2 regions of the Streptomyces parvus genome follow, and region 1 is predicted to be linked to the other one. Evidence: riboswitches for the same ligand, from Rfam matches in the RefSeq annotation. Region 1 holds a riboswitch; the other holds the start of a gene.
The links. A riboswitch is a leader RNA that binds a small molecule or an ion and turns the genes downstream of it on or off. The one in region 1 is predicted to bind cyclic di-AMP.
Positions count from the first base shown of each region.

Region 2: linked by a shared signal. The riboswitch ahead of RNL97_RS15310 (M23 family metallopeptidase) and the one ahead of RNL97_RS12740 (LysM peptidoglycan-binding domain-containing protein) in region 1 are both predicted to bind cyclic di-AMP.

Region 1 covers NZ_CP135079.1:2,645,114-2,648,509, reverse strand. The annotation lists gene RNL97_RS12750 (cytochrome P450 family protein) at 1-467, shown strand, start outside; gene RNL97_RS12745 (transglycosylase family protein) at 644-1,675, shown strand; cyclic di-AMP (ydaO/yuaA leader) riboswitch at 1,964-2,142, shown strand; gene RNL97_RS12740 (LysM peptidoglycan-binding domain-containing protein) at 2,148-2,855, shown strand; gene eno (phosphopyruvate hydratase) at 3,179-3,396, shown strand, end outside.
Region 2 covers NZ_CP135079.1:3,203,169-3,206,564, forward strand. The annotation lists gene RNL97_RS15305 (aldo/keto reductase) at 1-198, opposite strand, end outside; gene RNL97_RS15310 (M23 family metallopeptidase) at 409-1,440, opposite strand; cyclic di-AMP (ydaO/yuaA leader) riboswitch at 1,453-1,604, opposite strand; gene RNL97_RS15315 (PP2C family protein-serine/threonine phosphatase) at 1,889-3,115, opposite strand; partial or broken gene RNL97_RS33110 (TipAS antibiotic-recognition domain-containing protein) at 3,258-3,396, opposite strand, start outside.

The DNA of each region.
Region 1 (3,396 bases):
CGTCCCCGGACCCGGGGCGGAGCGCCCTGCTGACGACGGGGATCGAGGAACTGCTCCGGTTCGACGGGCCGGTCGAGATGGCGACCTGGCGGTACGCCACCGAGCCGCTGACCCTGGGCGGCGAGGAGATCGCCGCCGGGGACCCCGTGCTGGTGGTGCTCGCGGCGGCCGACCGGGACCCCGAACGGTTCACGGATCCGGACACGCTCGACCTTGCACGGCGTGACAATCAGCACCTCGGCTACGGCCACGGCATCCACTACTGCCTGGGGGCGCCGTTGGCCCGCCTCGAAGGGCAGACCGCGCTGGCCACGCTCCTGAGACGCCTTCCCGACCTGCGACTTGCGGAAGAACCTGCCGATCTGCGCTGGCGCGGCGGGCTCATCATGCGCGGACTGCGCACCCTTCCGGTGGCCTTCGAACCGGGAATCCGTTCCGAAAAAAGTGACACGCTGTCAACTCTGTGACTTTCACGTGATCTGCGCTGCATCGACTTGTGACACACGTTCGAGTCCCGCTAGGTTCACGGTTCGACGCGTCGGTCGCACGTTGCTCACGCGTCACTTGTGTGCCGACGCAGGCAGGGAATCCTGCTGCGCGGCGCTCAGGTCACTCGCTCGTCAGTCGCACGGAAGGCATACCCATGGGCTCCGCGAACGGCAGACACCGCCGCCCTCGCCAGGCACCCGCCCTCGTCGTCGCCGCAGGGGTGACGGGATCGGCCATCGCCATCCCGCTGCTCGGTGCGAGCGGCGCGACCGCCGCCGACGCCGGCACCTGGGACCGGGTCGCGGAGTGCGAGAGCGGCGGAATGTGGAGCGCCGACCTCGGCAACGGCTACTACGGCGGCCTCCAGTTCTCGCAGGAGACCTGGTCGGCGTACGGCGGCACGGAGTTCGCGCCCCGCGCCGACCTCGCCAGCCGGTCGCAGCAGATCTCCGTCGCCGAAAAGGTCCTGGACGACCAGGGCCCCAAGGCGTGGCCGAGCTGCGCGGTGATCTCGGGCCTCGCGGTGGACGGCAGTCTGCCGGGCGTCGACCCGGGCACCTCGCCGGCCCCCGACCCGACGTCCACCCCGACCGACGAGGCGGACGTACCGGACGAAGCGGGTGAATCCGGCGAGTCCGGTGAAGTCGATGAGTCCGGCAAGGGTGATGAGAGCAAGGGTGAGAAGGGCGACCCGACGGACAAGGGCGGCAGCGGTGACGCGGAGAGGGGCGGCGGGGCTCCCGACTCCTCGGTGACGCCCTCCACCCCGCCGTCCTCCGGCACCCCCGACGCCACCGGCCCCTCCACCGCCCCCGACGCCTCGAAGAGCCAGGGCGGCAAACACCGCGGCACCCCCGCGCCCGAGGAGGCCGGAGCGGGTCAGGGGGACGGCCCGCGCGGATCCGGCCGGCACGCCTCACGGGGCGACGGCGACGCCCGGGGCGGCGGCGCGGCGACCGCCGGCGCGTACACGGTGCAGCCCGGCGACAACCTCTGGGCGATCGCGGATGCCCAGGAGCTGCCCGGCGGCTGGTCCGGTCTGTACGAGACCAACAAGGACCTCCTGGGCTCCGACCCGGACCTGATCCTGCCCGGCCAGAACCTGGATCTGGGCCTGGATCAGGCGGCCGGTCAGGCCGCGCCGAAAGGTGCCGAGGGGCCCGTCGAGGAGCCTGCCGCCAACTGATCCAATTCGGGAAAAAGCCCCGAAAGTAGAGGCAGTTAAGAGGCCTATGTCCACTTTGCGTAAGTGAGACATGGGTCTCTTTGCTTCAACTCACGCATCTCTTCCGGCTCATCCGTACACATCACCCCCGACCTGCGGAAACGACCCACCGACCACCGCGAGTTCGGGTTGATTGCCCCCTATGTCCATCTTTGAATGTCGGGGTTGCCTGTGTTTACGGTCGAAGCCGCTCGCACCGCGGGCCCCGTCGACCGTCACGCCGAATCCTGCCGTCGGTCGAAGGGAACAGACGCGTAAGCGCCGTAGGCAGGAGCGGGGGACCCAGGTAGGCCGCCGGGTCCGCACGGCCCCCTCCGAGGGGACGTACGGGACCGGCTAGGGGTGAAGCCGTGCGCAAGGACGCACGGCCGGGCAACTCATCAGCCCGAACCCGACAGCTCACCTCGTAGGCGTCGGTGAGGAGATTCGTTCCATGCTGCTGAACAGCAAGGGCAAGCACCGCCGCCCGTCCAAGGCCGTCCGTATCGCCACCCTCGCGGGTGTCGCCGGTGCCGCCGTCGCCGTCCCGCTGATGGGCGCGACCAACGCTTCCGCCGCCTCCGTCGAGACCTGGGACGCCGTCGCCCAGTGCGAGTCCGGCGGTAACTGGTCCATCAACACCGGCAACGGCTACTACGGCGGGCTGCAGTTCTCGCAGTCGAGCTGGGCCGCCGCCGGTGGTACGCAGTACGCCGCGCGCGCCGACCTGGCCTCCAAGGACCAGCAGATCGCCACCGCCGAGAAGCTTCTCGACATGCAGGGCCCGGGTGCCTGGGCCTGCGCCGGCGCCGGCGGCCTCACCAACGACGGTGTGGACCCGGGCGTGAACCCCGGCGGCTCCGGCCAGTCCGAGAGCAAGCCCGAGCAGGCGCAGCCCGAGCGCCGGGCGGAGCAGCCCACCACGCGCAGCGAGCAGCGCGAGGCCCCCAAGGCCGAGAGCAAGAAGACCGTCACCACCCCGACCGGCGACAAGGTCAAGAAGGGCGACGGCGAGTACAAGGTCGAGGTCGGCGACACCCTGAGCAAGATCGCTCAGAAGGAAGACGTCAAGGGCGGCTGGAGCAAGCTCTTCAAGCTCAACGACGACATCGTCGAGGACGCGAACCTGATCTTCCCGGGTCAGCAGCTCCACCTGAAGTAATCGCCGTCTCTCCTCCCCGGAGGGAGAGCGTCCGGCGGCACTCTCCCTCGCACGGCTTCCCGGCCCGGCGCGCTCTTCCCCCCAGCGCGCCGGGCCGGGTTCTTCGTGGGCGGCGGGTGTCCGGGGACCCGTATGCGTTCACCTCTTGTTGTTACCACTCAGTAGATTTCTAGAGTTCTGCCCCGATATGCAGGCCCTTGGGTCCTTTTTCGTCCCAGGAGGCGGGCGGTCGGCCGACTGACGCGGCCGGGGCGGATAGGCTCGGGTCGCAAGGCCACAGTGACCCTGCACAACCAGTGTCAGATCCCAGAAGGAGATGCCTCGTGCCGTCCATCGACGTCGTCGTAGCCAGGGAAATCCTCGACTCCCGGGGCAACCCCACGGTCGAGGTCGAGGTTGGCCTCGACGACGGCAGCACGGGCCGTGCTGCCGTTCCGTCCGGCGCCTCCACCGGTGCGTTCGAGGCCATCGAGCTTCGCGACGGTGACCCCAACCGCTACCAGGGCAAGGGCGTCGAGAAGGCCGTCCTCGCCGTCATCGA
Region 2 (3,396 bases), 560 kb from region 1:
CTCGCCGCCGTGGTTGCCCTCGACCCAGGCGGAGTACGCGTCGGCGGTGTCGATGAAGTTGCCGCCGGCCGCGACGTACGCGTCCAGGACGGCGAAGGACTGTTCCTCATCCGCCGTCCAGCCGAAGACGTTGCCGCCGAGGGCGAGGGGGAAGACCTGGAGGCCGGAGGTGCCGAGGAGAGTGCGCGTGGAAGTCATGCGAGGGTCCAACGGGCCGGGCGGGGACGGTATTCCGCCGCGTACTCCGTCCGGGATTCCGCCGCGTACGCCTTCCGGGCCTGTCGCCCCCTCCCCCGGACAGACCGGCAGCCCTGACGTCGGGGGGTGTGCGTCAGGGCTGCCGGGGTTTCGGGGCGGGCCGCCGGAGAAGGGCGGCCCCGGGCCGACGGCGCGCGCCGGCCCGAGGGCTCAGACCTGCAGGCCCTTGCTGGTCAGCCAGGCCATCGGGTCCATCGCCGAGCCGCCCGCGGTGCGGACCTCCATGTGGAGGTGGACGCCGGTCACGTTGCCGGTGGCGCCCATGCGGCCGATGGTCTCGCCCGTGGTGACCTTCTGGCCGACCGAGACGTCGATCGAGGACTGGTGGGCGTACCAGATCTCGGTGCCGTCATCGAGCTGGAGCACCGTGCGGTAGCCGTACGAACCGGACCAGCCGGCCGACGTGATCGTGCCGCTGTGCACGGCCTTGAGCGGCGAACCGGCCGCCCCTGCGAAGTCGAGGCCGGTGTGCTGGCCGGAGGACCACATCGCGCCGGACTGACCGTAGGTCGAGCTGATCGTGTACGAGGAGGCCGGCAGGGAGAAGCTGGCGGCGAGCTTGGCGAGACGCTCCTCCTCCGCCTTCTTCTTCGCCGCTTCCTCTGCCGCCTTCTTCTTCGCGGCGGCTTCGGCCTCGGCCTCGCCCTGCTGCTTCTTGGCCTCTTCCGCCGCCTTCTCGGCGGCTGCCTTCTCCGCCGCTGCCTTGGCCTCGGCGTCGGCGCTGGCCTGCTGCTGCTCGGCCTGCTGGAGGATCCGGGCGCGCAGTGCCTCGCCGGCGTCGGTGCCCTGCTCGGCCTCGGCGCTGGTGAGTCCGGCGGTGGTGAGCGGCGCGGCCGCGGCGACCGGGACGGCCTCCGCGTCGTCGGACATGAAGGACCCGACGCCGGGAAGGGACTTGGCGTCGGGGAGGTTGTCCGCGATGGAATCGGGAAGAGAGATGGAGACGGGTGCCTTGTCCTGAGCGGTGGCCATGCCCCCCGCTCCGACGGCCGCTATGACGCCGACCCCGAGGACGGTGGAGCTACGGGCCAGACCACGCTGCTTGGCGACGCGGTGCCTGCCGCGCACGGGACGGATGGAGTCCTCGGTGGGATTCCACTCCCCCACGGACCGCTCGGCGCCACCGTAGCTGTCGGGGCTGAAGGGTGACGGGGCCTCAGGGGCAGGCTTGTTGGACGCCACGTGGGCGCACTCCTTTCCTTCCTTCTCGCCTACCGGGTTAGCTGACGGGTTCGGAGCAGGAAGGTCTCCTACGGGCCCCTCCGCCTCTCACGAGACGCAGGCGTCCGATTCACCCCATGTAGGTGGTTCCCCGGTTCCCTTGCGGAATTCGGCGCTCGCGCGCGGCGCCGTCCCTGACGACGGCTGTGACGACCGCGCTGCGTTATCGAACGTTAATAGACACCCGGGCCCGATTCCAAGCTGTTCCTGTTGATCATTAACGAACAGGGGTGGGAGGTACGGGGCACAAGCGGGTGGAATCGGGCGACTTGACCGGAGCTCAGCCACACGTCTTTTTCTGACGGTGTATCAAATGTTATGCGGAGCGGTGCGCTTCGATCACACACCGTGTCATCGCTCCGAGTCCGGCGGTCGGCACGTACACGCGTGGACGCGTGGGGTCGCCACGTCAGCGGGCCGCGTCCTCGTCGCCCCGGCCCACGATCTTCACCGTGGTCCGGCGCACGGGCTGCCCCTCCGCCGGCCGGCCGACCGCGATCAGCGCCATGTCGTCCGTGGCATGCCCGCCCGTGTGCAGCCGTACGTCATCGGTCAGCGCCGACAGCAGCTCCTCCGGCCCCGGGAAGATCCGGCCGCGCAGCCGGGCGGCCGGATCGTAGAAGACCCCGTTCGCGTCCCGGGCCTCGGACAGGCCGTCCGTGAAGGCGAGGAGCGTCGCCCCGGGAGGCATCGCCCACTCCTCGGCGCGGTCCGGCCACACCCCCAGCTCCATCCCCAGCGGCAGTGCGGGCACCGAGGGCGCCAGCACCTCCAGAGCCCCGTCCGCGTGGAGCAGGATCGGCTCGGGGTGGCCGCGGTTGACCAGACGGACCGTGGCCGCCCCGGGCGGGATCTCGGCCAGTACAGCGGTGACGAACCCCTCCATGGCGTCCAGCCCGTACCGTCGCGTCCCCTCACGGGCCAGCGCCCGCTCCAGCCTCTGGGCCACGCCCTCCAGCGAACGCTCCTGCTCGGCGGCCTCCCGGAACGCGCCGATGATCACCGCCACCGCGCCGACGGCGTCCAGCCCCTTGCCTCGGACGTCGCCGACCACGATCCGTACGCCGTACGGGGTGTCCGCGACGGCGTACAGGTCGCCGCCCACGAACTCGTCCGCCTGGGCCGCCTCGTACCGTGCGGCCACCTGGAGCCCGCCGGTCCGCTCGGCGGGCGTCGGCAGCACGGCCCGCATGGCGGTCTCGGCGACGGCGCGGGCCGAGGCGAGCTGCTCGTTGCCGCGCCGCACGACGCCGTTGATGACGAGGGCCAGCACCGAGCCCGTGAGCACGGTGATCATCTCGATGACCGGGACCACCTGGGTGGACGTCCCGTCGGAGATCCGCATCACGGTGACGGAGATGACCGCAGCGATCCCGGTGCGGACGGTCCGGGACAGCGAGAAGAACGGGGCGGCGATGAGCGGGGCCGCGACGAAGAGGGGGACGGCGGTGAAGTTGGGCGGGGCCAGCCAGTCGAACAGCAGTCCGCCGACGATGAGCAGGGCGGGCAGCATCCGGATGAACCGCCCGGTGCCCCGTCCACCGCCGAACGTCAGCTCCCCCTCCCGGGAACCGAACACCGCACGGCCCACGGCATCGATGCTCCCCGCCGCTCCGCTGTGCCGTCTCTCGGCCATCCCCACCTGTGCACTCCTGCCCGGTCCACCCACGGCTGCGGACGGTACCGCGCCCCGCCCAGGCTTCCCGGAGCCGCGCCGAGCGGCGACTCCGCATCGGCCGAATAGGGGGAAACCCGAGTGGCGGCCCGGCCGACCGTGGTCAGTCGGAGAGCCGGTGCTGCGCGCGGACCGTCGGTGCGTCCCGTACGAAGGCGGCGGTGCCGTCCCCGTAGCGATCGTAGTTCTTTCCGGAGCACGGGTCGGCGACATACATCCCCCCGAGCCCGATCACGTACGAA